Regions from separate parts of the Bacillus sp. WC2507 genome, predicted to be linked through region 3. Evidence: riboswitches for the same ligand, from Rfam matches in the RefSeq annotation. Region 3 holds a riboswitch; each other region holds the start of a gene.
The links. A riboswitch is a leader RNA that binds a small molecule or an ion and turns the genes downstream of it on or off. The one in region 3 is predicted to bind S-adenosylmethionine.
Positions count from the first base shown of each region.

Region 1: it holds a riboswitch for S-adenosylmethionine, as region 3 does, so the genes downstream of both, ACUN28_RS00620 (MetQ/NlpA family ABC transporter substrate-binding protein) here and ACUN28_RS22205 (Na+/H+ antiporter NhaC family protein) in region 3, are expected to answer to the same signal.
Region 2: it holds a riboswitch for S-adenosylmethionine, as region 3 does, so the genes downstream of both, ACUN28_RS13850 (M20 family metallopeptidase) here and ACUN28_RS22205 (Na+/H+ antiporter NhaC family protein) in region 3, are expected to answer to the same signal.

Region 1 is NZ_JBQXPN010000001.1:104,650-114,564, forward strand. Features, by position in the region: gene ACUN28_RS00595 (DUF3981 domain-containing protein) at 1-734, opposite strand, end outside; gene ACUN28_RS00600 (MFS transporter) at 813-1,346, opposite strand; gene ACUN28_RS00605 (FAD-binding oxidoreductase) at 1,343-2,779, opposite strand; gene ACUN28_RS00610 (hypothetical protein) at 2,904-3,668, opposite strand; gene ACUN28_RS00615 (NAD(P)-dependent alcohol dehydrogenase) at 3,823-4,731, shown strand; SAM riboswitch class I at 4,813-4,927, shown strand; gene ACUN28_RS00620 (MetQ/NlpA family ABC transporter substrate-binding protein) at 5,013-5,825, shown strand; gene ACUN28_RS00625 (methionine ABC transporter ATP-binding protein) at 5,838-6,878, shown strand; gene ACUN28_RS00630 (methionine ABC transporter permease) at 6,853-7,521, shown strand; gene ACUN28_RS00635 (SDR family oxidoreductase) at 7,712-8,488, opposite strand; gene ACUN28_RS00640 (S-layer homology domain-containing protein) at 8,855-9,915, opposite strand, start outside.
Region 2 is NZ_JBQXPN010000001.1:2,584,961-2,594,875, forward strand. Features, by position in the region: gene ACUN28_RS13830 (M56 family metallopeptidase) at 1-1,615, shown strand, start outside; partial or broken gene ACUN28_RS13835 (hypothetical protein) at 1,851-2,207, opposite strand; gene ACUN28_RS13840 (VOC family protein) at 2,277-2,669, opposite strand; gene ACUN28_RS13845 (AAA domain-containing protein) at 2,781-5,090, shown strand; SAM riboswitch class I at 5,166-5,267, shown strand; gene ACUN28_RS13850 (M20 family metallopeptidase) at 5,356-6,561, shown strand; gene ACUN28_RS13855 (Lrp/AsnC family transcriptional regulator) at 6,677-7,117, opposite strand; gene ACUN28_RS13860 (SDR family oxidoreductase) at 7,344-8,108, shown strand; gene ACUN28_RS13865 (TetR/AcrR family transcriptional regulator) at 8,390-8,986, shown strand; gene ACUN28_RS13870 (MFS transporter) at 9,049-9,915, shown strand, end outside.
Region 3 is NZ_JBQXPN010000001.1:4,213,348-4,223,262, reverse strand. Features, by position in the region: gene ACUN28_RS22230 (sodium-dependent transporter) at 1-476, shown strand, start outside; gene ACUN28_RS22225 (hypothetical protein) at 507-668, opposite strand; gene ACUN28_RS22220 (murein hydrolase activator EnvC family protein) at 770-2,041, opposite strand; gene gltP (glutamate/aspartate:proton symporter GltP) at 2,538-3,812, shown strand; gene ACUN28_RS22210 (DUF402 domain-containing protein) at 3,881-4,399, shown strand; SAM riboswitch class I at 4,520-4,625, shown strand; gene ACUN28_RS22205 (Na+/H+ antiporter NhaC family protein) at 4,720-6,036, shown strand; gene ACUN28_RS22200 (lmo0954 family membrane protein) at 6,250-6,606, shown strand; gene ACUN28_RS22195 (PspA/IM30 family protein) at 6,652-7,314, shown strand; gene liaF (cell wall-active antibiotics response protein LiaF) at 7,421-8,161, shown strand; gene ACUN28_RS22185 (sensor histidine kinase) at 8,161-9,216, shown strand; gene ACUN28_RS22180 (response regulator) at 9,213-9,845, shown strand.

The sequences.
Region 1 (9,915 bases), 4.1 Mb from region 3:
CGAACGACACGTTCTAATTTATTACCAAAAAACATGCTCGGCACATATTTCATTTTATAACCGAGGTGCAGCTTCGCTTCCGCATCAGGATTCGTACCTGACATCGTTACATACCCTGGAATTGTCTCAGCCTTACGTGCTTTAAAAAATCCTGAAACTTCAATCGGTGCTACATATAAAGCCTCACCATTTACCATTTGTGGTGTTAATTCTCCCAGCTCAAAATAAGCTACTTTCGGAATATCCCCAAATACTTTTTTCATCTTATTCTCCGCTGTCTTTGGCGGCACTGTAAACGGCTGATCATTTTCAGTAAATGGCTCTGAAATATCTTTCTCTACTTTAACAACAGAATCATACTTCGTTTGCGTGATTACTATATCGTGTAAATAACCAAAATAACCGTAACTTGCGAGTAAAACAAACATTAGAAGTCCTTTTAATGTCCCTTCTAATTTCCCTATCTTCTCTTGTGAAAATAAAACAAGCCCAATTAAAATTGCTACTGCAACAGAATAATGAGTAAGAATCGAATCTGCTCGATCATCAATTAGCCAAAGATATTCATAGATTGCAATACCTATCCAAAATAAAATAGGAATAACTAAAATAGATGATTTCTTACCCCTTACAACCTTCCCAGCCTCTTTCTTATCCACTGCTTGCAGTTTACTACCGCTTCTTGTCCATGGAATTAAAAACAAAGTGAGAATAGCTAAAATTAAAAATTTCATCAAAGGCAATGTCCCCTTTTCTTTTGTTTTCCCCTTTAGTATAACAAATAAAGGGTATACAGGTAAAAATGGGAATGTTTATATTTTTTTACTACTTAATACAACTCCGCTCACTACATATAAGATAGATGCAATATAAAAAATGGTACCAATCGTAAAGAAATCTACTAAATATCCCGTTGCAATAATTGCTACTGCTCCTCCAATCGATGTCCACACATGATATTTTCCAATCTCATAACCAGCATTTTCTTGCACAACTTTTCGTGCTAACGATGTCTTCTCCGTATTACGCTGCACAGCCCCTAAAATACCCATTAGAATTTGAAGAATGTATACATGCCAGACTTCCGTGGCGATCGGAAAACAAAGCATTAATATCGCCATGGACCAAGCATATATAATTAATAATTTTTGATCGCCTACTCGATCAGACATCTTTCCTACTAACGGATATACAAGTGCTGAAGTTAAAGCAAATAAGCCATACGCCCAACCAAACTGTGAGAAACTATTTCCAACGTTCCGAAGCAATAATATATAAAAGGGAAATACCATACTTCCCGCCATCATAATGATACTTTGTGAGGCTACAAATCTTCTATATGTCATTTCGTATACTCCCTATAAAATAAATTCACAAATCTCTCTTCTGGATCTACTTCCTTCTTCTTCTGAAGAAATTCTTCTATACGAGGATATGCTTTCTTTAGCTGTTCTTTCGTTGGGTAAGAATAATACGGTAAATAATAACTACCATTATGCTTTAAAGTAACATCGATCATCTTCCGAATGACACCTTCTGTTTTCTTTATCTCTCTCTCAGAGCGTCCCTGATTAATTAAAAGAACTAGTGCAAACATATCATCTTTCGCATAGGATAAAACTGCATTTTCATTCTTTTCCACGTAACGAATCGTAATGTTGAGCAAATTCAGCTCTTCTTTAGTTAATGTGTTACGTAAATCATCTATGTATTTTGTGAAAGAATCTAAGGGCACAAAGTATTCTTGTAACACTTCTGTCCTATTCGGATTTTCATATTCCATAAAAGCACTATCTGACCTCATAACATTATTTCGCGTCTCATACTTTCCATCTGTACGTTCAAAATAATTTCTTTGTATATCCCAAAACGTATTCTTTCCCCATTCGCTATAACGCGATAACCCAAGCAAAAATTTCGGTGCAGCTATAATATTTTCTTCCTTTAATTCACTGTACTCTTCCCTCATATTTTGATTTTGTGCCACTGTATAATCTGTCACATACATCTCTTTTAAAAATGAGTTTGGAGCAACAGAAATACGCGCTAAGTGCATACGAACATTTTCATCTTTTTTCACTTTTTCTTTGAAATAAGATGCGTATTCTTTATAATCTAGCATTCTTGTGTGCGTTTCATATAATTCATCATCCGTTAACTTTAACGTCACATCTAAAATAACACCAAATAACCCGTAACCACCAATGACATATGGAAATAACTCCGTATTCTCTTTTCTGCTTACATTGCGTACAGTACCATCTGCCATTAATAGTCGAAAGGATTCGACCGTATCAATCAATGCTTCATGACGAATATCACGCCCATGTACATTTACACTTAATGAACCACCAACAGTAAAAATATTTTGAGATTGCATCACTTGAACCGCAAGACCATATGGATTGATTTTCTTTTGAATGTCATTCCAGGTGACACCGCCTTGCACCCTAATCCTCTTCTTCTCCGCATCGAATTCTAATATTTTATTATACCCTTTCATATCAAGCATCGTACCGTTCGGATAATACGTCTGACCGCCTTGACTATGCTGCATACCCGCAATCGAAATTTTCTCTCCTGAAACTTTTGCATCTTGCACTAATTTTATTAACGAGTGCTCATCCGTAGCACTTTCAACACGTTTAATCTTTGTCGGGAGCAATTTACCGACATCACTCATCATAGGATGATCGAGTTGTTTTTTATACGTATGTACAGACGCCGCTAACAAAACGGTATACGCTACAATGACAACTACTATCTTTCTTTTTTTCAAATGACACTCTCCTTGTTTGAATTTCTTTCACTACATATTGTACATATTTTTCTAAGAAGAAAATATGTTAGTAACGAAAAAAGAGAGATACCCTTGCTCTTTTAGGCATCTCTCTTCAAATCAATTAATTCGTTACTGGCAACTGTATGGGATCAAATTTTTCATATGATGTATATTTTATATCCGTCATAATTTTTGCTTTCTCCTTACTATTTCTACTCACAACTATATCCAATTTTAATGATTCATATTTAAAATCTTTTGTGATCATATATTCTGCATCTATCTCTTCTACCTTTGCATTTTGTGCTTCTAATGCTTTCTTCTGCGTTTCACCTATACTACCTAAAATACTCTCTGCATCTTTTCCTTTTAACCTGACCTTTAATTTATATTTGTCTCCACTTTTTTCCATCTTCATTTTTTGTACAATTTCTGGTGGGATTTCTACATTCTCTTTCACACTCTTGGCTGCATTCATCCCACTAATATTTAATTTCTCTTCTGGTATAGATATAACTTCACCTGTATTAGGATTCTTCACTTGACCAACAATTTTATCATTTACACCATAAATGATAATATCCGTACCCGAAACATTCATTTCAGCACGAGAACTCTTTGTTTTCAGCTCTATTTGTATTTTAGCCTTCATTATACTCAGTTCTTGTCCATCAGCCTTTATATCCATATCCTGCATCACCGTTACATACTCTTCATTTTTTAAGTTCTCATACGCCTTATTAAAAACATCTTTTGCGGCTAAATCCTTCTCTTTCTTTACTGATGCCGTTTTGGGTTCACCCGTCTTCGATACTTTATCACTACTACACCCTACCCCTAAACCAATTGTAAGTAATAAACTAGAAGCTACTATAATTTTCTTCATAAAAATCCCCCTTTACCAAATAATACCACTTTTTTATCTTTTAAATCTATATGATTTCCAATGTCCTTATTTAAATTCAACTCTAAATAACAACATGTTTGATGAAAGGTTTAAATATGATGTAAATAAAAACAACGAAATTCGGGAGGTTATTATGAAAGTAATGATTTGCACAAAATATGGACCACCTAACGTTCTCCAGCTTCAAAATATAGAGAAACCTACACCTAAAAAGAACGAAGTATTAATTAAAATTCATGCAACAAGTGTATCGACTGGAGATTGTAGAATACGCGGCTTTAATAGTCCCCTCTTATTTTGGATTCCTATGCGGATCATATTAGGTTTCAGAAAACCGAGAAAACCTATACTCGGCGTAGAATTAGCTGGAGAAATTGAGGAAATTGGAACAGATGTAACCCAATTTAAAAAAGGAGATCCAATTTTTGCATTAACAGAACTAAACCTTGGTGGTTATGCCGAATACACATGTGTACATGAAAGTGGATTAATAGCATTAAAACCTACCAATGTGACGTATGAAGAAGCGGCAGTTATTTCTTTTGGCGGAACTTCAGCATTACATTTCCTGAGAAAGGGCCGTATAAAAAAAGGACAACAAGTGCTCATATATGGTGCCTCTGGATCAGTAGGAACAGCTGCCGTACAACTTGCTAAATATTTTGGTGCGACCGTTACGGCTGTTTGTAGTCATTCAAATTTTGAACTCGTGCAATCTTTAGGAGCTGATAAAATAATTGATTATACAAAAGAAGATTTTACTAAGCGGGGTGAACGCTACAATATTATATTTGATGCAGTTGGAAAACATAAAAAATCCCTTTGTGAAAAGGCATTAACACCTAATGGGAAATATGTATCTGTGAATGGAATGATGGCAAAAGTAAGTAAAGAAGATATGATTCTACTAAAAAAACTAACTGAAGCAGAACATTTAAAGCCTGTTATTGATAGAACTTACCGATTAGAAGAAATTACTGAAGCTCATATATATGTAGAAAAAGGGCATAAAAAAGGAAATGTTTCGATTACCTTAAAATAAAATATATTCAGAAAATAACATTGACAATTCTTTTTGTAAGATTTACTATTAGTAGCATATTAAAAAAACTACATACACATACTCTTATCAAGAGTGGCGGAGGGACTGGCCCGATGATGCCCGGCAACCGAGCTTATGACGTATAAGCTAAGGTGCTAATTCCTGCAAAACGAGCTTTCGTTTTGGAAGATAAGAGAGGAACCTATTTTGTCTATTCGGCACCTCTCTTATTTTTGAGAGGTGCTTTTTATTTTGGAACGTATATGAAGGGGGAACTATAGATGAAAAAAGTATTATTGAGCATTGTAAGTGGAGCGGTATTATTATTAGGCGCATGTAGCGGGGGTTCAGATAAAGAAGTAAAAGCGTTAGATGAGAAAAAGATTACTGTCGGTGTAACAGGCGGTCCGCATGAACAAATTTTTGAAAAGGTAAAAGAAGTTGCCGCAAAAGACGGTCTCGAAATTGATGTAAAAGTATTTAATGATTATGTAGCACCAAACGTATCCCTAGATGAAAAAAGCCTCGATGTAAATAGCTATCAAACGAAATCATATTTAGACGTATTTAAAGCTGAACGTAATATGAAATTAACTGAAGTATTTTCAACAGTAACATTCCCTATGGGTGTATATTCGAAAAGCTTAAAAGATGTAAAGGATTTAAAAGAGGGCGACGCAATTGCTGTACCAAATGATCCAACAAATGAACTTCGAGCTTTAAAGCTATTTGAAAAAGCCGGTGTTTTAAAAGTAGATCCAAAGGCTACAGAAAAAGCGACTGCGAAAGATGTAATTGAAAATCCAAAAAACTTAAAGATTGTTGAATTAGAGGCATCTCAATTACCGACACAACTAAGTGAAGTAAAAGCAGCTGCGATTAATACAAACTTTGCATTAGGTGCAAAATTAAGCCCTGCGAAAGATTCTATCTTCCGTGAAGGAAAAGATTCACCATATGTGAACTGGGTCGTTGTTCGTACTGAAAATAAAGATGATGCTGTTGTAAATAAATTAAAGAAAGCTTATCAATCTAAAGAAGTGAAAGAATTTATCGAGAAAAAATTTGATGGTTCTGTTTTACCGTCTTGGTAGGAGCTGACGATAATGATTGAATTAAAAAATGTATCCAAAGTATTCACAACAAAAAAAGGGAATGTGGAAGCTCTTAAACCTACCTCCCTTCAAGTAAAAAAGGGCGAAGTATTTGGAATCATTGGATATAGTGGTGCTGGTAAAAGTACATTAATTCGATGTGTAAATTTATTAGAAAAGCCAACGACAGGAAATATCATTGTAAACAACCAAGACTTAACAACTTTATCAGCAAAAGAACTCGCAAAAGCGCGACAAAAAATCGGAATGATCTTTCAAGGATTCAATTTACTTAAAACCGTGACAGTTTATGAAAATATCGCATTACCTTTACGCCTTGCTGGCATTCCCAAAGTAGAAATTGAAAAAAGGGTAGAAAAATACTTACGTATTGTCGATCTTTTCAATCGAAAAGATGCCTATCCGAGTGAACTTTCTGGTGGCCAAAAGCAGCGTGTTGCCATTGCACGCGCACTATCACACGAACCTGAAGTGTTATTAAGCGACGAAGCAACAAGCGCTTTAGATCCGGAAACAACCGATTCTATCCTTGACTTATTATTAAAAATCAATGAAGAAATCGGGATCACAATTTTATTAATTACACATGAAATGAATGTCATCCAGCGTATATGTGACCGAGTTGCTGTTATGGAACATGGAGCAGTAATCGAAAGTGGAACTGTGAAAGATATTTTCACCAACCCACAACATATAACAACGAAGAAATTCGTAAATAGTGCATTTGCAGCTAGAATTCCAGAAGAGGTACAAAAAGAACTACAAAGAACCGGAGAAATCGTAACACTTTCATTTATAGGAACTTCTTCTGGCGAACCAGCGTTAGCTATTGCTACAAAACGTTTTCAAGTGTATCCAAATATTTTATCCGGTAACATTACACAGTTAAAACATGAAGCATATGGGAAACTGGTCATTCATATGCAGGGTGAAAAAAATGAAGTAGACCGCGCTTTATCATTTTTACAAGAACAAGGGATCATCGTAGAAGGAGGTAGAACAGATTATGGGAAACAAGTCCTTTTTGGATGAATGGGGTAAAGTCATATGGGAAGCAACCATTCAAACATTTCAAATGACATCTATTTCACTATTCATCTCTATCCTTATTGCATTACCACTTGGCGTCACACTTGTTTTAACGAGACCTGGTGGGCAGCACGAAAATAAAATCATTTATCCGATTCTTAATACAATTATTAATATCATTCGCTCTCTTCCATTTATCATTCTATTATTCTTCATTTTACCTTTTACAAAGTTTCTAATGGGAACATCCATTGGCGTGCAAGGTGTCATCGTACCACTTGTCGTATTCACAGCACCTTACATTGCACGATTAATGGAGACAGCTTTATTAGAGGTGGACCGTGGTGTTATTGAAGCTTACCAAGCAATGGGCATTTCTACTATAAAAATTATTTGGCACGTTATGGTGAAAGAAGCTCGTCCCTCCCTTGTACTTGGCTTAACAATTGCAACAATCGGCTTAATCGGTGCAACAGCAATGGCTGGACTTGTAGGGGCTGGCGGGCTAGGGGACTTAGCATATCGATTCGGACACTTACGCTACGAACCTGAAGTAATGTATGCAACCGTCTTTATTTTAATTATCCTCGTTCAAGGGTTACAGTCTTTAGGGAATGGTGTTGCACGAAGATTGAAGAAAGATTAAAAAAGAGGGCATCTCACCGAAATGAGATACCTTCTTTTTATCCCGCATTAACGGGCGGTAAGACCCTCGCCTCAAAATTCAGCGGGAGCAAAGAAGTTAGGTGGGGGATCAACTGCCCTTAAAAGTCCGATTGGTGAAGGCTAATAATCAGTGGGGGATGAAAAAACCCCCCACTAATTAAAGTTTCACTTTATCTTTTAAATCCGCCTTCTGAATGAATAACTTGTCCTGTAATCCATTTTGCTTCTTCACTTACTAAAAACTTAATAAGCCTCGCTGCATCCTTTGGCTCACCAATTCTGCCGAAAGGAAACATTGGTTTTAATCCTTGCTTTATCTCTTCAGTCATCCACCCTGTACTAGTTGGACCTGGATTAATTGCATTCACTGTTATTCCTAAATGGGCTACTTCCGCTGACAACGTACTAGTAAGAGCGTCAATAGCTCCCTTCGTTGTTGCATACGCCAGTTCTCCAGCCATAGGCCCTTGAAATTGACCTGAAGTCATATTCACAATTCTACCACCAGATTTCTTATCAAATCCTCGGGCAAATTGGCTACTTAACAATGTAGCCGCACGAATATTTACCATGTAATGCTTATCCAATTCTTCAGCAGTCAAATTAGAGAAATCATTATTTGTAGAATACGCTGCATTATTAATTAATATATGAGGGTATCCTAGTTGTTCAGTAACTTTATTTATAAGCTCTTTCGGTGCATCATTCCGAGTTAAATCTAACTCCATGCTCGATACTTTCACACCGTTTTTTAGTAACTCTTTTTTTAATTGTATTTGTTCACTTTGATCGACGCCCCAAGGCATCTCTTTATCGTAAGCTGTCCAATACGTAAAAAATATATCGTATCCTGCTTCAGCTAACTCTTTACAAATCGCTGCGCCTATACCATCTAAACGACTTACACCTGTAACAATTGCTACTTTATGTTTTAATTGATTCATCATATACTCCTCCAATTTTAAAGGACGCATATTTTATATAAGAGATATAAATTTCCCCACATAGGTATCTATCCTTACAAAGGGGATGTACAAGCCAAATATGCAGTCCTTGAATGATTTACAGATAGCTAAATAACCCCTCACTTATGAGAGAAAAATTCATCTATCTAATTTCTAATCATTACAAGTTCGTACGCATATTGAATCCTTGTCTCCTTTCCATATATCTCTATTTTTATTATAGCAATATGACAAAACATTTTAAATAATATAAAAGAAAATACAACAGAAAAACAGGCAATGGGAAAAATACTGCCCATCGCCTGTTTTTAATTGGAATACCTAATATATAACTTTCGTCTTAACGGTTTAATTTTTATCCTTCTTATATACCATGTAACTAGGCTCATTATAAACCCACTCATCTGTACCAATTCTTAGCCAGCCATTCTTTTCTTCGTATACTGTAGCTTTTTCACCTTTGCTTGCTTTTCTAACAACAGAGTAGCTAGCACCTGCTCCGCTGCGAACATTTACCCCAATTCCATTAATTTCAACTGTACCAATTCCTTTTTGAACACTACCAGTTTCAATTACTTGAAGCATGTTTAAAATGAATGCTGCTGTTTCACCACGAGTCGTCGTTCCTTTAGGCACATACAGATTATCTCCCATACCTTTTACAATACCCAAACCGTATAATCTTTGTACTGCTTCTTTATAGATAATTTGATCTTTATCTGCAAATGGTAAGTTTGCCAATGGTCCATTTATTTTTTTATACTGTAAAGCTTTATTTACAATAACTGCAGCTTCTTCTCTTGTAATAGGTGTGTTAGGGTCAAAATTACCGTCTCCTCTACCAGAAATGATGCCTGCACTTGCAGTACGTTTAATACCATCTCGTAAAGTTGGATTTACATCATTTAAATCTTTAAACGTTGCATCTCCAGCTGGAAGACTTAGAGAATTAGAGATTAATTGAGCAAACTCAGCTCTTGTTACAGATCTATTAGGCGCAAAAATACCGTTTCCTTCTCCGACCATAATACCTCTTCTATTCAAATCACGAATAGCTGGCTCATACCAACCTCCTGTTATATCGTCTGTTGGTTGATAAAATTTATTATAATACCCTTCAACACCATTTACGAATGGAACCCATTGTCCACTGTTAATCATAATAGCAGGACAGTTTTTACCACTCCATTTTTGATGTTTTACGACATTATTTAATGGTACACCTGTTTCTTTCATTAAATGAGCTGCAAGTTTCTTAGCGTTATCTACTGCCTTATTATAGTCACCATCACTGTTAACTGCAATTTCAATGGCAATAGATTCTCTATTACCTGGTCCATCACCGTCTCCTGCGTGCCATCCGTTTTCGTTTAATGGTAAGTGTTGATAAATCTCTTTATCATCTACTG
Region 2 (9,915 bases), 1.6 Mb from region 3:
TATAGACGATACAAAGGTTCCCACAAAAGAAGATACTTATACCTCAAGTTCAACACAAAATGATCAGGCAAACAAGACACAAACACACAATAATGAAAAGCAGGATGATGAGACGGTTCCATTCTATACAATCTGTATATACATTTGGCTTACAGGCGTTATTCTTCTAAGCTTTGCTACTTTTATAATGAACAGGCGTTTACTACTTTACATAAAAAAGCAACCTGTTATTACAGATGAGAAGATTGTCCAGATTTTTGAAAAGTGTAAGCAATCTATGTCTGTCCAACGAGATGTCCCTTTACTTGTATCTGGAAAGGTTTCCAGTCCAACAGTATTCGGATTTATTTGGCCAAAGTTGTTATTATCAACTGTACATATGAAAATATTAGATGAGCAACAGTTACGATATATTTTCCATCATGAATTAGCTCACATCAAGCGAAGAGATGTTGGTGTGAACTGGCTTATGCATGGCTTACTCATTTTAAATTGGTTTAATCCAATTCTTTGGTATGCCTACTCATGTATGCGGGAAGATCAAGAACTAGCATGTGACGCATTAGCTCTTACATGTATAGATGCAGAGGAACAAATTGCGTATGGACATACTATTATTAGTCTTTTGGAACATTATTCAAGTTATTATCAAGTACCAAGTTTGGCAAATTTCAGTAAAAACAAAAGGATGTTAAAAAGGAGAATTCTAATGATTAAAAAATTCCAAAAAAAATCGTATCGTTGGTCTGCGCTAGGAGCTGTGGCAGTTATTGCTGTATCATCTGTATCCTTATTAAATGCCCGTGCTGATATGCCAACTAATCCTGAGAAACAACAAATAGAAGTGAAAAATAATAGGAAAGAATTAAAAACACAAACCGATATTTCTATACAACAAATTGTAGAAAAAATGATTGGCACAAAAGAACAGGCAGAAGCAGAATTTATTGTTTCAGAAGGGGAGTATAATACTTTACTTACAGAACTTGGAGTGGCACGAAATCTGTTTACGAAAGAGGAATTTGAGCGATTTATTGAATTAGAAACAGACGCATATACTTTGGGTAAAAAAGTAAAGTTAGTAGGAAACCCTGAAAAGTTAAACGCAGAAGAACAAAAAAAATATGAGAAAAATGTTGAAGAAATTGGACCATTTAGACAGAAAATTTATTCGCATTTTAGATTATCTAAAAAGGAAGCACAGAAATATCTTGATTTTCCAATTAAGACACCAACTTATGTAGTAAAAGGGTATAAACTAACTGGAGAAGATGTTCAAACCCCGATGACTACGGAAAAGATATATCCGGATATTGTTTCTCAATATCAAAATGAAGATTCTGTGTATGTTGTGCATCAATCAGCCGTTCGTGATCAAGGGAAAAATTCGTTGAATGAGGGAGTGGAAAATAATGAAAAGATAACAAATTATGAATTAGAAGGTACAAAAATAAGTTTAACTGAAAGTCCCGAAAACAATACAAAATATAACATGAAAGTAATGAAAATGATTGTTCCTGCAAAAGGAAAGAATAGCGCTTATCAAGTCCTAATTCTTACAGATAGTTTAAGTAAAGAAGAGTTAGAAAAAATTATGCTGTCCTTTTTAAAATAAAAATAGAGTCTCAGGATTTCGTGCCTGAGGCTCTATTTTTTTAACATAAACGAAACCATTAAGTGAGAAGAGAAATTGGTATAGTCTATATAATGAGAAAGTAAGATGAAATGTACTTTTGTTAGCTTGATCGAGGTGGAGAAAGATTATATGAAAAATAACAATTAAAGATCTGATAACAGGTCCGTTTTTGTCGTCGTTTTGGCATATAATCAATTATGTTGTTTCCCACGCATTAATATGAGCCAAGATGAAAGAAATAGGGAAACACCCTAAATTTTTTATTTCTATAATAAAATAAGATTATTGAGTCGAATGTGACAATAATAATTAGAAGTAACAAGTGTATAAGTGCATCAGTTTTTCCGTTTAATAAAGACTTTATAAAGAAATCCTATTCTGTTTCATAGGGAGGCTCTGTCCAATTTCGTTGCATTCCTAACACCATTCCATTTATAAAATGGACAATGCTTAATAGAATTCTTCCAACAAATAAGGCAGCTGCTTTTATATTCCACTTCTTTATCAGGGTTATATAAAGAAGTGGAAATAATATAAGTACCCAAAAAACGATAATAAAAACTGTATTCATCAGTTTCTACTCCTTATGTGGATCATAAAGTTATGATCCCGCTAATTGTAGGCTGACTAAAGTTTCACTTTATCTCTCCGTCTCAAAAAACTCAATCCATTCTCCATCAGGACCAGCGAAGAATATGTAACGTGTTCCATCTGGTAATGTTTCAATTTCTTCTCCTAGTAGAAAGGTTACGCCGTGTTTCTGAATTCTTTCAATTTCATCTTCTAATGAATCTACTTTAAAGCAAATGTGATGTACTTTTCCTTCTGCCGGAAGGGAAGAGTTGTAGCCTTCAATTAATTCGAGTATCGTCTCTTTTGATTCTTCTACACCTAAAAAAGCGAGTTTTAAGTCTGGGTTCGGGTGTCCCATACGTTTAATGAGCTGTAAGCCGACTACTTCTTCATAAAAAGCGATAGATGTTTCTAAGTTTGCGACCATAAGTCCAACGTGTTCGATTCTTCTAACTGGCATGTAGATTCCTTCTTTCTGAAAATTATATACAATATATTATTGAAAATTAAGAAAATAAGCAAGATAAAAACCTTACAAATTTTAGCGTGTTATATGGTATAGTGAGAAAGTATGTTTGGGGAGAAGGAAGGAGATTATACGATGAATACACCTACTCAAACTCCTTCATTATCGGCAACGATGAAAGAGTGGCATTATGCATTAGCGTATGAAATTAAACATTGGAAAACGATAGGTGGTAGTAAAATTTCTATCATGAACGGTCGTTTTTTATATACAGATTATGAAAGTACAGTATACGTATTTCAGCTCATATCGGAAGTAAGCTTACCTGAAGGTTCACCAATTCGGATTGAGTTTGATGGTGAGGAAGCGACAGGAGAAGTATTATCTGTACATGGATTAGAAATAGAACTGAAATTAAATGATTATATACAAGGTGAAATGCGAGAAGCTGTTTTATACAGTGAACCGTGGCAATTGTTAGAGCAACTACAAGAGCGATTAAAAGAAGCTCATAAAGATAAGCTAAAACGTAATCGTATAAAGCGTCTTGTTGATGGGACGAGCAGTCCGAAACATATTGAGAAGATGAAAAATCCGAAAAATGAATTGGCGTATCGTTCGTTTTACAATCCGACAACGTACGTGTGGGGACCGCCTGGAACAGGGAAGTCTTACAATTTATCACGTATTATTTCGGCGCATTATCAAAAAGGAAAATCGGTACTTGTATTAGCTCATAGTAATGCGGCAGTGGACGTATTAATGAGTGAAGTAACGAAGCAAATTGAGAAGAAAAAGAAATGGACACCTGGCGAAATTGTTCGTTACGGTTATAGTCAACATGAACATATACGAAATCATGAAACATTACTTACGTCGAAGTTAGTTGAAACGACGAACGGATCATGGGGTGAGGAAAGACTTTATTTAGAGGAAACACGCCAAGATCTTCGTGAAAAGATTTTATCATATAAAGCGACTTCTGCTGATAAGAAGCGTATACAAGAGATTGAAAGTGATCTTCGAAAGCAAAAAGCGAAAATTAAAGAAGTAGAAAAAGAATACATTGAAAATGCGAAAGTAATCGGCGCAACTTTATCGAAATGTGCCATTGATTCACTTATTTATGAGCGTACATTTGATTTAGTTGTCGTAGATGAAGTAAGTATGGCCTATGTTCCGCAAATTGCATTAGCAGCTTCACTTGGAAAACGCATCGTCGTTTGTGGTGACTTTTTACAGTTACCTCCGATTGCGATGGCAAACCATGAACTCGTTCGAAAATGGCTCGGCGAAGATATGTTTTATCATGCCGGGATTGTTGATACTGTAAATAAATCAGAGGCACATCCAAACCTCTTTATGCTGCAGGAACAAAGACGTATGCATGCGGATATATCGAAGTTTACAAACTCATTTATTTATAAAAATAGAGTATACGATCATCCGTCTGTTTCAGAACGTAAAGAACTTGCGCAATTGCAACCGTTCGCAAATGAGGCAAGTGTTTTATTTGATACGAGCTCAATGGGAGCATTTTCTTTAAAAGACGCTGCTTCTGGTTCTCGTTTTAATATTATGTCTGGTTTAGTAGCGATGCAAATGATGTTAATCGGGCTGTTAGATGGTGTTCAATCGATTGGTGTTGTTACACCTTACAGGGCACAATCCCGCTTTTTATCAACGTGTATGAGAGAAATGTTGCAGAGAACGAAATATCAAAACATACCAGTTTTAGCGGCGACGGTTCATAAGTTTCAAGGGTCTGAAAGAGATATGATGATTTTTGATACGGTTGATAGTTATCCGCAAGAACGACCTGGCGTGTTATTCTTTGACCATAAAAACCATCGCCTCGTCAACGTTGCAGTGACAAGGGCGAGAGGGAAGTTCATTCAATTATCAGATTGCCATTATATGCGTAAAAACTTATCGAGAAAACAAGCGTTATCACAATTAACAGCTCATATAGAACGACACGGAGATGTGTATGATCGTACGACATCAAGACAATTGTGGGAACGGAAAATTTCGAAACGTTTACGTTGGTTTATGGAAATGAATCTTGAAGAGCCGAAAGGACTATTGAAAGATATTTTAGCCGCAAAACGAAAAATTATTATTTCACTGCCAAGTACGAAACAAGTAGATAAACGAGTATGGCAAGCGTTAATGCGTACAAATGCACAAATAACAGTTTATAGTGATGGACCAGTTCCGTTGAAAAATGTAAAGTTACAAAGACAAAATAAAGCATTCCCGTTTATCGTAATTGATGATGAAATCTTCTGGGCAGGCGCACCGCTCACATCTCAAATGATATTTGAAGGTAGTACGGAATTTCCGTACGTATGTGCAAGATTACAAGCACCAGAAACAATTGGTGTATTAAAAGGATTTTTAGATATTCGGTAAATTCGGATAGGAATTCCTTGACTTTTAATTGGAATGAACTTAGAATAAATGTAATTTAATATAATTTTATGAAAATTCTTATCACGAGAGGTGGAGGGACTGGCCCTATGATACCTCGGCAGCGGATTCGTTATGAATACTGTGCCAATTCCAGCAAGGTAACTTGAAAGATAAGAAAGAAGCTCATTTTGATTGTATATACAGAAGCCTCTTTCTATCTTTTAGAAAGAGGCTTTTTTACGTGAAAATAAAAGGAGGAAGAAAAATGGGAGCGACAGGAGTAACGTCACAAAGAAAAACAATTGAAGAGAGTATAGAAAGAAATAAGGAAAAGTACATAGAAACAAGTCACGATATTCATGCGAATCCGGAGATTGGTAATCAAGAGTTTTATGCATCAAGAACGTTGAGTTTATTGCTAGGGAGTGCAGGATTCCAGTTGCAGCACAATATTGCTGGACATGAAACAGGTTTTATCGCGCGAAAAAGTTCAGGGAAACAAGGACCAGTCATCGCATTTTTAGCTGAGTATGATGCTTTACCAGGACTTGGTCATGCGTGTGGTCACAATTTAATCGGAACAATTAGTGTTGCGGCAGCAATCGCATTATCAGAGACGCTTGAAGAAATTGGCGGGGAAGTTGTCGTGTTTGGTACTCCAGCTGAAGAAGGAGGACCAAATGGTAGTGCAAAAGCGAGTTATGTAAAGGCAGGTCTATTCAAAAACATTGATGCGGCGCTTATGATTCATCCGAGCGGAAAGACAGCGACAACGAGTCCTTCACTAGCAGTCGATCCACTTGATTTTCATTTTTACGGAAAAACAGCTCATGCCGCAGCTTCACCAGAAGAAGGAATTAACGCATTAGATGCGATCATCCAGCTGTACAACAGTATTAACGCACTTCGCCAACAACTTCCGTCAGATGTGAAAATTCATGGCGTGATTACTGAGGGCGGAAAAGCGCCGAATATTATTCCAGACTACGCAGCAGCAAGGTTCTTCATCCGTGCAGCAACGAGAAAAAGATGTGCAGAAGTAACAGAAAAAGTAAGAAATATCGCACAGGGAGCAGCATTAGCAACAGGCACAAAAGTAAAAATTCATCAATTCCAAAATGAAATCGATGAACTACTCGTAACAAAAACATTTAATGACGTTGTAGCTGAAGAACTAGAATTACAAGGTGAAGATGTAAACCGTAAAGAAAGATTTGGCATTGGTTCAACAGACGCAGGGAACGTAAGTCAAGTCGTACCGACCATTCACCCGTACATCAAAATCGGCCCAGACGACTTAATTGCACATACGAATGAATTTAGAGAAGCAGCACGTTCAGAACTAGGAGACAAAGCATTAATTACATCCGCAAAAGCATTAGCGAATACAGCGTATCGATTAATTACAGAAGAAGGGTTGTTAGAGAAGGTGAAGGAGGAGTTTAGAGAAGCGCAGAGGAATCAGGGGTAGGTGATTAAAAGGAGTGGATGATCCACTCCTTTTTCTTTTTTGGGAAAGCTGGTGCCTGTCAATTTAAATAAAGTGTTCATTTTCACATTGAGATGTCAATTCTCTTATTCCTTTATCAGAACGACAATTTCTCCTCAAACTCACTTTTTAAAACAATTAAAGGAGATGATAATCCGAATCGCATTAAAGAGTCTAAAAATGTAGCGAGAGAATCCATCGAATCGCTCATGACCTTCATCATATAATTAAACTCCCCGCTAATTCGATATAAATCTATTACTTCAGGAGCGGCATTACAATATTGGATAAAATCAGAGCATTGGCTCGTTTTAAACATGATGAATGCTTGAATGTTCTTATTAATTTTAGAAGGCTCAAATTTCGTTCGGTAAGCCGCTATAACACCTTGATCCTCAAGTTTATTAATACGCTCTTTTACAGCAGGCTGCGTCATGGATATGATCCGTCCTATTTCTGAAACGGAAATTCTCGCATTTTCATATAACAAGTTCATAATTTTATGATCGATTTCATCCAGTTTTACTGCGTTTTGCATTGTGTAGCCTCCTTGTTATATTTTCTAAAGTAAATTACAAATTATAACTATAATATCATAAGTAAACGAACTAAATTACCTATAAATCTATATTTAAAATGATTGGTTTTTGCATGAAAATATAAGTATAGAATTTATCTCACATTAACTGCTCGTAAACGCCCGATTGGTGAGGGCTGATTAAAGTTTCACTTTATTAAACGGAAATTTAGGAAGGATGGAAAAAATGAAGAATCTTGATGGGAAAGTAGCGTTAGTAACAGGAGCGAGTCGCGGCATTGGCCGTGCGATTGCGATGAGATTAGCAAACGACGGTGCATTAGTTGCGATTCACTACGGCCGAAATAAAGCAGCTGCAGATGAAACAATTAGTGAGATTGAATCTAATGGAGGAAAGGCATTCTTAATTGAAGCGGATTTCAATTCAATTGATGGTGTCAAAAAGATAGTAGAACAATTGAAGAATGAATTACAAATAAGAGTTGGTACATCAGAGATTGATATTTTAGTAAACAATGCAGGGATAGGTACACAAGGAACAATTGAAAATACGACAGAAGAAGTTTTTGATGAAATTATGTCTGTAAATATGAAAGCACCGTTCTTCTTAATTCAGCAAACATTACCGTTATTACGAGCGGAGGGGCGAGTTATTAACATTTCATCAGCTGAAGTAAGACTTGGTTTTACAGGGTCCATTGCATATGGTTTAAGTAAAGGTGCACTAAATACGATGACACTTCCTCTAGCTAAACATCTTGGAGAAAGAGGCATAACAGTGAATACAATTATGCCTGGATATACGAAGACAGATATAAATGCGAAATTGCTAGATAATCCGGAAATACGAAATTTTGCTACGAATTCATCTGTGTTCGGACGAATAGGGCAAGTTGAAGATATTGCAGATGCAGTAGCATTTCTTGCTTCTTCTGATAGCCGCTGGGTAACGGGGCAGATTTTAGATGTTTCTGGAGGATTTTGTTTATAGGGGCACTACGCCATACCCATCAAGCTAATCAAGTAAATTACTAGTTATGAAACGATCCTTGTTTCATAGCTAGTAATTTATAGAAAGGTAGGCATGCTAAAGAAGCCTATTAAAACGTGATTTTTTCGCTAGACAACTTGAATAAGGGGGCTATTTTTAATTATTCGTAATCTAACATAGTCAAATTTTATTTTACAGTAACAATAAAACAAAATTATTGACCGCGTGGTACAAAAAGGGTATTCTATTCATGTTATCTTTAAAATGAGAGGAGGATACGGGTGAATAAACGCGGCAGACCTCGAGAGTTTGATTATTCCTCAATTGTAGATGTTGCAATGAAAACATTTTGGTTAAGAGGATATGAAGGGTGTTCTACACAAGATTTATGCAGTGATACAGGACTTGGAAAAGGAAGTTTGTACAATACTTTCGGTAGTAAACATGAACTGTATAAACAAGTATTAGAACGCTACCATGAAATTGGGATTAAGGAACAAAGGAAATTGTTACATACTCCAATTCCAGTTAAAGAACGATTAAGTAATTTTTTTGAATGGGCATTGAAAGAAGACTTTCAGAATGTTGATCAAAAAGGATGTTTATTGATTAATGCCAGTATAGAACGTGCTAAAAACGATTTAATGGTACAAGAAATTTTCTCGAAGCATGTTGAACTTCTTAAACAAGCTATTGTAACAGTGATGGAGGAAGGATTGCAAACAGGTGAAATTTCAAAGAAGCAATCAGCTGAGGAATTAGCTAGTCTGCTTTTAAGCAGTTATTACGGATTCCGTGTTCTTAATGTATCGATGCAAAATCGGGTGTTGTCTGAACAAGTTATCAAAGGAACAATAGAGTCTATTTGTGGCGCTTAGTGCGCTCTTTTTTCGCACTATTTTTGTACCAATCATTACAATAATGAATAAGGAGTGTTTTTATGCCATCGATTATTTATTTATTAGCTTTAGCAATCTTTTGTATGACTACATCAGAATTTATGGTTGCAGGTATGATGAATGAACTTGCTCTTGCATTCCAGGTTTCTGTATCATCTATTGGGTATTTAATTTCAGCTTATGCAGGAGCAATGGTAATAGGAGGCCCCATTTTAACTGCAATCCTCTTACGAATGCGCAGCAAACAAGCATTATTGTTTTTAATGTTCGTATTTTTAATTGGTCAATCGCTCGGAGCTATTGCTTGGAACTATGATATTATGATGATTTCACGTATTATAACTGGTATTGCTTCAGCTTCAGCTTTTGGAGTTGCGATTTCCTTTTCTGCGACATTGGTTCACTCTGATTCAAGGGGAAAAGCTGCATCAATTGTACTTGCAGGTTTAATGTTCGCAACTGTATTAGGTTTACCTATAACAACCGTTATTTCCCAATCTTTTGGCTGGCGTATTAGTTTTGGGGCTGTTTCTGTTCTTGTGCTAGTATCAGGGCTTATGATTCAACGGTTGTTACCATCATCTTCAAATAAAGAGCAATTAAATTGGAAAGACGAACTTCTGCGATTTAAGGATATTCATCTTTGGGCAGCGTACGTAACAAGTATGTTCATTATTGGTGGTACGTTTGCAGCATTTAGTTATTTCACTCCGATCTTTACAAATGTCACAGGCTTTTCAAGTGCAAGTATTCCATATTTACTTGCTCTCTATGGTAGTGCGACGGTAATTGGGAATATAATAATTGGCAAGTTCGCTGATAAATTTACAATGAAAATACTTATGGGTGGATTAATTATATTAATCATAGCGTTGTCTTTATTTGCTTTAAGTGCAGAGAATAAATAC
Region 3 (9,915 bases):
TTGCGAAAATACCATTTGGACAATTTTTCTTCATTATGTTTTTAGTTTTATTCTTCTTTGCAACGTTAACCTCTGCAATTTCTATGCTTGAAATTGTAGTAGCATCTGTTGCGAAAGATAATGAGAAAAAGCGTCCGTCAGCATCGTTATTAATTGGTATTCTTATTTTTGCAGTTGGAATCCCGTCAGCATTATCATTTGGAATTATGAGTGATGTGAAAATATTTGGTAAGACATTCTTTGATTTCGTCGATTTTTCGGTAAGTAATGTATTGCTGCCGTTAGGAGTACTAGCTATTTCGCTATTTGTACCAAATAAAATGAGTAAAGAAATGTTAATGAAAGAATTAGAAGTTACAGAAACGAAAGGGAAAACATTATTTAATATTTGGTTCTTCTTGCTTCGTTATGTTATTCCAGTAACTGTGATTATTGTATTTTTAAATGCAATAGGCGTACTTAAAATGTTTGCATAATAAAAAGACGGAGAAATCTCCGTCTTTTTATTATGCTGTAGGTGTATTTAATAAACGATTATATGCTTTATAGGCTGTTACGACTGCTACGAATGATCCGATTAAAAATAATGCTGAACCACCAAATGTAAATAGCCGGCCAATATAAGTTTCTCTAGCCTCTTCGATTTTTTGTTGTAATTGCGTATTCATATGATTCACCTCGTAAAATATAGGCATTTAGTTGTAGTCTATGTGGAATGCCTATAGTGTGTGAAGTGGAAATAAAAAAACTCGGTATGCACCGAGTTTTTTTATAATCCGATATAAGGAGATGGATCAACTGCGTTTGTTTTGCCGACATTCCATTCTCCAAGGTGAAGTTCGAAGTGTAAATGCTGTCCGTATGATTGACCAGTGTTCCCCATAAATCCAAGTTGAGTTCCTTGTTTTACAGTTTGTCCATTAGATACAGAACGGCTACTCATATGAGCGTATACTGTTGTGTATGTTTTTCCGTTAATACGGTGAGATAAGTACACAACATTTCCGTAACTAGATGATAATTCTGAGCGAATAACAACGCCATCAGCAGCAGCAATAATTGGTACGGTTCCTGAAGCTGCGATATCGATTCCTTTATGGTTATCTATAGAGCGCACGCCAAACCCAGAAGTTTTTGATCCAGCTGCTGGCTTAATAAAGCCGCCAATATTTGTATCGTGTGGTGTTGGAGCTGCTTGAGCTTTTTGAGCAGATGTAGTAGCTTGTTTACGAGCTTCTTCTGCCTTGCGGGCTTCTTCAGCTTTACGAGCCTCTTCGGCACGTTTTTCTTCTTCAATTGCTTTTTGAACAGCTTGACGCTGGTTTTCTAAAATACCTTTGGATTCTTCTAATCCTTCAATCTCTGAATCTACTTTTGCTACTTTCGTATGTAGATCACTAATAAAGGTTTGCTGCTGTTGCTGATTCGTTTGCAACTCTTGTTGTTTTTGAACTAATTTCTGTTCGGATTCTTTTAATTGTTGCTCTTTTTTCTCAACAGCCTCTTTTTCAGTTGCTACAGCATTTTGGTCAGTTGTTTGCTTTTTCACAATATCTGTATCATTGTTTAAAATTAAACTTACAGAGTACATATTATCAACAAGATCTGCAATGTTTGTAGAATTTGTTAATACCTCTGTAATGATATTTGTACGAGGTTTTTCTTGCATAGATTGTAAACGTTGCTTAATAACTTCCTGACGCGTATCTATGTTTGTTTGTAATTGCTCTATATGTTTCTTTTTTTCAGCGATTACTTGTTGTGTTTTACTAATTTCTTTTTTTGTATCGTTTAATTCAGCTTCGTTTTTATTAATAGAAGTAGTTAGGTCGTCGATTTTCTTTTGTAATTCTTGAATTTCCTTTTCTATTTGTTCTTTCTCGGCTGATTTATTTTGTAAGTCATTTTGTTTTCCTTCTAATTCAGATTGAATATTAGATAATTTATCTTGATTCGTTTCAGCGTATGCGGGTGAAAGAAACGGAGAAACAAAAATCGTTCCTGCTGCTAAAACACTGAACGCTGTAAATTTCTTTTTCATGGTTGTCTGGCTCCTTTCCCTATGAATGTTATATATCATAAGAAGAAGGGTGTCTATCGTTGTAACCATAATGTAAAGAAAATTTTATAAAATTGCTAAGTTTTGTCGGAAATTATCGTCTTTTAACGATAATTTTCACGGTAGATGGATTTTTAAAATTCATGTAAAAAGGATGTATTATTTAATTTTCGTTGTAAAATAAAGGGAAAAATACATTTGTTTTATATAGTGAAATATTAGATGAGAATCCAATAAAACACTGATAAGGAATCGTTCTCATGTGAGGTTTTCTGACATGGGTTTTGTTTTTGTCAAGAAAATTATTTGCGTTCGGGCAAACTTATTTTGTTGTCAGATTTAAAATTTTGATTTATGATTTTTAACAGGGACAAAATGTAGTGAATTGTCGAATAATATGTAATACTCTTAATTTCATGTTTTTATAGAGATAGAATGAGAGATAGAGTGACACATCGAAGAGGGGGTTACAACAAATATGAAAAGAATAGGACTTGCATGGCAAATATTAATAGGACTTGCGCTTGGTATTGCAGTTGGGGCGATTTTCTTTGATAATCCAGCGGTTGTGAAATATTTACAACCAATTGGTGATATTTTCATCCGATTAATTAAAATGATCGTTGTACCAATTGTTGTAGCAAGTATTGTTGTTGGGGTTGCTGGTGTTGGCGATGTTAAAAAACTAGGCCGACTAGGCGGAAAAACAATTCTTTATTTTGAAATTATTACAACAATTGCAATTATTGTCGGTCTATTAATTGCGAATATTTTCCAACCGGGAAAAGGCGTAAATATGGATCAGTTAACGAAGACAGATATTTCAAAATATACACATACGACAGAGCAAGTGCAAAGTCATTCATTTGCAGATACATTTGTAAATATTGTTCCAACGAACATTATGAAGTCATTAGCTGACGGAGATATGCTTGCTATTATCTTCTTCTCTGTATTATTTGGTTTAGGTGTAGCAGCAATTGGTGAAAGAGGAAGACCGGTTCTTCAATTTTTCCAAGGTGTAGCTGATGCAATGTTTTATGTAACAAACCAAGTTATGAAATTTGCACCATTTGGTGTGTTTGCACTAATTGGTGTTACAGTTTCTACATTCGGTCTAGCTTCATTAATTCCATTAGGGAAATTACTTATTGTCGTATATGGAGCAATGATCTTCTTCGTCGTAGTTGTCTTAGGACTTACAGCGAAAATATTTGGAATTAATATTTTCCAATTCTTTAAGATTTTAAAAGACGAGCTGATCTTAGCATATTCTACAGCGAGTTCAGAAACAGTTTTACCGAAAATCATGGAGAAAATGGAGAAGTTCGGTTGTCCGAAAGCAATTACATCTTTCGTTATTCCGACAGGTTATTCATTTAACTTAGATGGATCAACTTTATATCAAGCAATTGCGGCTATTTTCTTAGCACAAATGTACGGTATTGATTTATCTATTACACAACAAATTACATTATTACTTGTATTAATGGTTACATCAAAAGGTATCGCAGGTGTACCAGGCGTATCATTCGTTGTATTATTAGCGACACTTGGTACAGTAGGTATTCCACCTGAAGGTTTAGCATTCATCGCTGGTATTGACCGTATTTTAGATATGGCTCGTACAGCAGTTAACGTTGTAGGAAACTCTTTAGCAGCTGTAGTTATGTCTAAGTGGGAAGGTCAATATGACGCTGAAAAAGGACAAGCTTATTTGAAAGAGATTTCTGAAAAAGGACAAGCGGCTTAATTATAATATGAACAAGCTCTCACATAATATGTGGGAGCTTTTCTGTATATAGAAGAGGAGTAGACGTAATGAAACGTAAATATGGTGACGGTTCTTCGTGGAAGCGACTAATAGAGAAGGATTATACGGTTAAGAAAATAGAAGAGGGAATGCTAGGAATACTGGAAATGAAAAAGGTGAAAGAACCAAGTTGTAAAGAATATGATGGTAAAGAACTTTGTATTGCAGCGGATCAGTATACGTGGATTCAATATTTCATAGACGGGAAAAACTTTGCGATTACGGCTATGTTAGATGATCAGAAAAAATTAGTGCAATATTATATCGATGTGGCGAAAGAATATGAAATAGACGACCGTGGTTTACCGTATTTTGATGATTTATATTTAGATGTAGTGTTATTAGCGAATGGTAAGATGTATGTACTAGATGAAGATGAGCTAGAGGGTGCTTATAAAAGTGGCGATGTTACAAAAGGAGAGTACGAGTTAGCTTGGTACACTACGAAATGGATAATAGCTGCAATAAAGAATAGTGAATTTTATTGGATTTCAATATTGGAAGAAGAAATCAAAAAGTTAAAATGATTGTTGTATTCAAATTTTTGCATAATTACCAAAAAAATCTATACAAAAAATAATTGACTTTTGTTTTGTAAGCGAGTAAAGTTAGGGAAGAAATTATTATTAAAAAATAAATATGAAACCTTCTTATAAAGAGAGGCGGAGGGACTGGCCCTACGATGCCTCGGCAGCGGACTCGATTTCAGAGTGCTGTGCCAAATCCAGCAAGCATGTGCTTGAAAGATGAGAAGAGTGTTTCTTATAGATGTATAAGACCTCTTCTCATTGGAAGAGGTCTTTTGTTATTCATTAGAAAAAGGTTGAAACTAGGGAGAGATGGTACTTTGAAAGAAACGAGAGGAAATGGTTTGGCTTTATTACCACTTGGAATATTTTTGGCGCTATTTATTGGTTCTGGAATTATTACAGGTGATTTCTATAAATTGCCGATACTTGTAGCGATTTCAATTGCTGTAGGAGTCGCTTTAGCAATGAATCGTAAAGAAAGTTTTAATGTAAAAGTGGAACGATTTGCTAAAGGTGCAGGGAACCCAGATATTATGATTATGGTTTTGATTTTTGTACTGGCGGGAGCGTTTTCTGAAACAGCAAAATGGATGGGCGGCGTTGATTCTACAGTTAACTTAGCGTTATCAATTTTACCGCAAGGATTTATCGTAGCTGGAATTTTTGTTATAGGGGCATTTATTTCATTAGCGATGGGAACTTCAATGGGAACAATTGCTGCATTAGCACCAATTGCTGTAGGTATTAGTGGGCAAACTGATATCTCAATTGCACTTACGATGGCTACTGTCGTAGGCGGAGCGATGTTTGGTGATAATTTATCATTTATTTCAGATACAACAATCGCAGCTGTACGTTCACAAGGAACAGAAATGAAAGATAAGTTTAAAACGAACTTTTTAATTGTATTACCAGCAGCTATTATTACAATTGTACTTTTAGTAATCGTCACTTTAGGAAGCGATACGCAGATTAAAGCGCATAGCTTTGACTGGATAAAGATTTTACCTTATGCAGGAGTACTTATTACAGCGCTACTTGGTTGGAATGTACTTATCGTGTTAACTGGTGGAACTGTACTATCTGGCGTTATCGGTCTTTTAGATGGAAGTTACACGTTAGAGAGTTTCTTTAAAAGTGTAACGACTGGAATGGGCGGTATGATGGAGTTAGTATTACTAGCTATTTTAATTGGCGGTATGGTCGAACTGATTCAATATAATGGTGGCATTCAATATTTAATGAATATTTTAACGCGTAACATTCGTTCAAAAAAAGGAGCAGAGTTTGGTATTGCTGGCTTAGTGAGTATGACGAATATGTGTACAGCGAATAATACAATTTCTATTATCTTTACAGGTCCACTTGCGAAAAATATTGCAGATCAATATGAAATTGATCCTCGTAAATCAGCGAGTGTATTAGATCTTTTCTCATGTTGTGTGCAAGGATTAATTCCGTATGGTGCGCAAATGTTAACGGCAGCAGGATTTGCGGCGTTATCTCCAATTGAATTGTTGCCATATGCGTTTTATCCAATCTTAGTTGGAGTATGTGGAATCATTTCTATATTAATTGGTTTCCCGAGGTTTTCTAAAGTAGCGGGAAAGAAAGAGTATCATAAAACAGCATAATGAATAGTAACGAAAGCCGTACAGAGAATATTCTCTGTACGGCTTTTTATGTGCGATAAAAGAGTAAAGCATCCGATCTTACCGCATGTTTTTACAAAAGGCTGAATGCAACTCGGTCTTAAGTCTGAGTCAAAAACGGTTCTTAAGCTCGTTATGGAAACATGAAAAAATAGTTAAGATAAGAGTATCAAATCGAAGGGAGGCAAGCACAAGATGAAACAATTTCTAGCGTTTATCGCGGCCGGTATTTTGGCTTTAATTGCTCTTGGTAGTCTTGCTGGTATTGTAGGATTCGCAATCGGAGCAGGAGTTGTGTACTGGAGCTATAAATCATTTGTGCGAGCTAAATCATTTTTTGGAAAGTTAGCTTGGGGTATTGTTGGTTTAATCGGTTTATCCATTGCACTTTCTCATTCCCCAGCACTAATCGGTATCGCAGCATTAGTAGTTTTATACTACGGATACCGTGAGTGGAAAAAAGAAAAAGATGTAGTTGTTGATTCTGCTCCAGAAAGTTCTAAACCATATAGTAACTTTGAAGATGAGTGGAACAAGTTAATGAAAAACTAATATAAAATAAATCAAATTTATAAAGTAGAAGAGAGGAAGATTATAATGAAACAATCTTTATTCGGACGTGTACGCGATGCAATTTTAGCAGATTTTCATAATGTGTTAGATGAGAAAGAAAGAAAAAATCCAATCGCTATGTTAAATCAATATTTACGAGATAGTGAGCGTGAAATAACAAAAATTGAGAAGTTAATTCAGCGCCATAAAACATTAAAATCTAATTTCGCTCGTGAGCTTGAGCAAGCACGTTATTTCGTTAATAAAAGATCAAAGCAAGCGATCATCGCACAAGAAGCAGGCGAACTACAACTGCATGAGCGTGCGTTAGAAGAAGTAGCTTATTATGAAGGGCAAGTAACTCGATTAGAAGAAATGTATGCAGGTGTTGTAGAGCAAATTGATGAGTTAGAGCGTCGTCTTGCTGAGATGAAAAATAAATTAAAAGAAATGCACGCGAAACGTATGGAATTAATGGCACGTGAAAATATGGCACATGCTAATCGCCGTATGAATACTGCGATGCATAAAATGGATGAAAATAATCCGTTCTTACGCTTTGAAGAAATTGAAGATCATATTCGCGATATAGAAACTCGTATGAATGAGGGGCATGAACGTGACACATTTGATATGAAGATTGCAAAGCTTGAGCGTGAAATGAAAGAAAAGAATGATGTATCGTTAACGAAAGAGTTAACAAAATAATAGTAGTATATTATAAAACAGGCTTATGATATAGTGATAGGAGAAAAGGTGTTGGAAAGCAATGCCTTTTCTTCTATGTATATGTGACAAGAAGGGGGGAGCTGAAATGAAGAAGCATTTTTCAAAAACACAATTAATGGGGATGCTCCTCATCATATTTGGATTTGGTCTATTTCTTGATATGATACTTGGACATTTTGAACCAGGTGGTCTCATTTTTGCATTTATTATGCTTATGTTTGGAAGGCATTATCGTAAAAAGAATCGTTATGTACGGGGAAATGTATTTTTATTTGTTGGTGGTATCGTATTATTATTCTTCTTATTTTCATCAGCAGCATTTGTTCTTGTCGTATTTGCTTGTTTAGCTTTAATTGGTTATCAACTGATTCAACAAGGGCATCAGCAAAAAGCAATGAAGGTTGAAATTAAAGAAAAAGGGATTATAGATGAAGAGAAGCAAATATATCGTACAGAACCATATTTAAAAAATATGTTTGTAGGTAATGTACGAATGATGGATCATATTTATGAACTTGAGGATATTAATGTTCAATATGGTGCTTGTGATGTTGAAATAGATTTAACAACTGCCATGATTCCAGAAGGAGAAACGGTAATTGTTATTCGAGGTGTAGTAGGTAATATTCGTTTATATGTGCCGTATGATATTGAACTGTCATTAAATCATTCTGTTATTGTCGGACGTGTGCTCCTGCCAGGACATGAGGAAACAGGGTTTAATCGCAATGTTACATTTAGAACAGAGCAGTATAAAGAAGCTCCTCGTCGTATTAAAATTATTTCTTCGCTTGTCGTAGGCGATACGGAAGTGAGGAAAGTATAATGAAGAAACAAAAAAATATTTCGTGGATGTATATTCGTTACTCTATGTTGTCCTCAGTTAGTATCGCACTTATTTGTACAATTGTATATGTATGGAAAAGTGAGCAACAAGTTTATGATTTATTATGGAAAGAATCCATCGCTTCTGTTCCAATTGGCTTGTTTATTATGACTACAAGTTTACTTATCGGGGGAATTGTAGGGTATGCAATCGGTTACTATATAGAGCAGCGTATACAAGGATTAAATACTTTTCTATTTGAAGTAGAGCGAGGGAATTTTCCGAGTGATGTTTCGTTTACTGCAGATGATGAATTTCATGAAGTGGAACGAAAAGTAATCGGTCTTGCTCGTCGATTAGAGGAGCAAGCTGGACTCTTTCAAAAAGTAACGAATGAACGAGCTCATTGGAATGAAGAGATGAGACAAGAAGCGATTTCCCAAGAAAGGCATCGATTGGCGAGGGAGCTGCATGATTCTGTAAGTCAGCAGCTTTTTGCAATGTCAATGATGATGTCGGCTATTAATGAACAAGTAGCTGAAATTCCAGAAACGACGACAAAGCAGTTGCAGCTCGTTGAAAATATGGTTGTAAATGCACAATCGGAAATGAGAGCATTGCTTCTTCATTTACGCCCTGTACAATTAGAAGGTAAGAAACTGACACAAGGTATAGAAGAATTATTGACGGAATTATCGCGAAAGCAACATATGAAAATTGAATGGCTAATCGAGCCAATAGAATTGAAAAAAGGTGTAGAAGATCATTTATTTCGTATTGTGCAAGAAGCTTTATCCAATACTTTACGACATGCGAAAGCGAAGAAAACGGAAGTACGTCTTCGGAAAATTGATCAATATGCAATTCTAAAAATCATTGATGATGGCGTTGGATTTGAAGTCGGAGTGAATAAGGCTGGTTCATATGGTTTAAGATCAATGCAAGAGCGTGTTCATGAAATTGGTGGGACATTAAAAGTACTTAGTTTCCCGGCTAAAGGGACGCAAATAGAAGTAAAAGTACCGATTATGATTGAGAGAGGGGGAGAATCATGATAAAAGTGTTACTTGTCGATGATCATGAAATGGTTCGAATGGGTGTATCAGCATATTTATCAACGCAGCCAGATATCGAAGTAGTTGGAGAAGCTGAAAATGGAAGAAAAGGTTCAGAGTTAGCACTGCAATTAAGACCAGATATTATTTTGATGGATCTTGTCATGGATGAGATGGATGGGGTTGAAGCAACACGTGCTATTATTCAGGAATGGCCAGAAGCGAAAATTGTAGTTGTAACGAGCTTTTTAGATGATGAGAAATTGTATCCTGTTATTGAGGCGGGAGCGACAAGTTATTTATTAAAAACATCAAGAGCGAGTGATATAGCAGACGCTGTACGAGCTACTTATGATGGAGAAACGGTATTAGAGCCAAAAGTTACTGGTAAAATGATGTCTCGTATGCGTCAGAAGAAAGAACAACCTTTGCATGAGGAGTTAACAGAAAGAGAGTCTGAAATTTTGTTATTAATTGCAGAGGGGAAAAGTAATCAAGAGATTGCAGATGAATTGTTTATAGCCCTCAAAACAGTAAAGACACATGTGAGTAATATTTTAAATAAGCTAAATGTAAGTGACCGGACACAGGCGGTTATTTATGCGTTTAGACATCAATTGACGAAATGATAAAGTGAAACTTTAATCAGTGGGGGGCTATCCCACTGATTATTAGTTTACGCCAAATCTTTTTATTGAC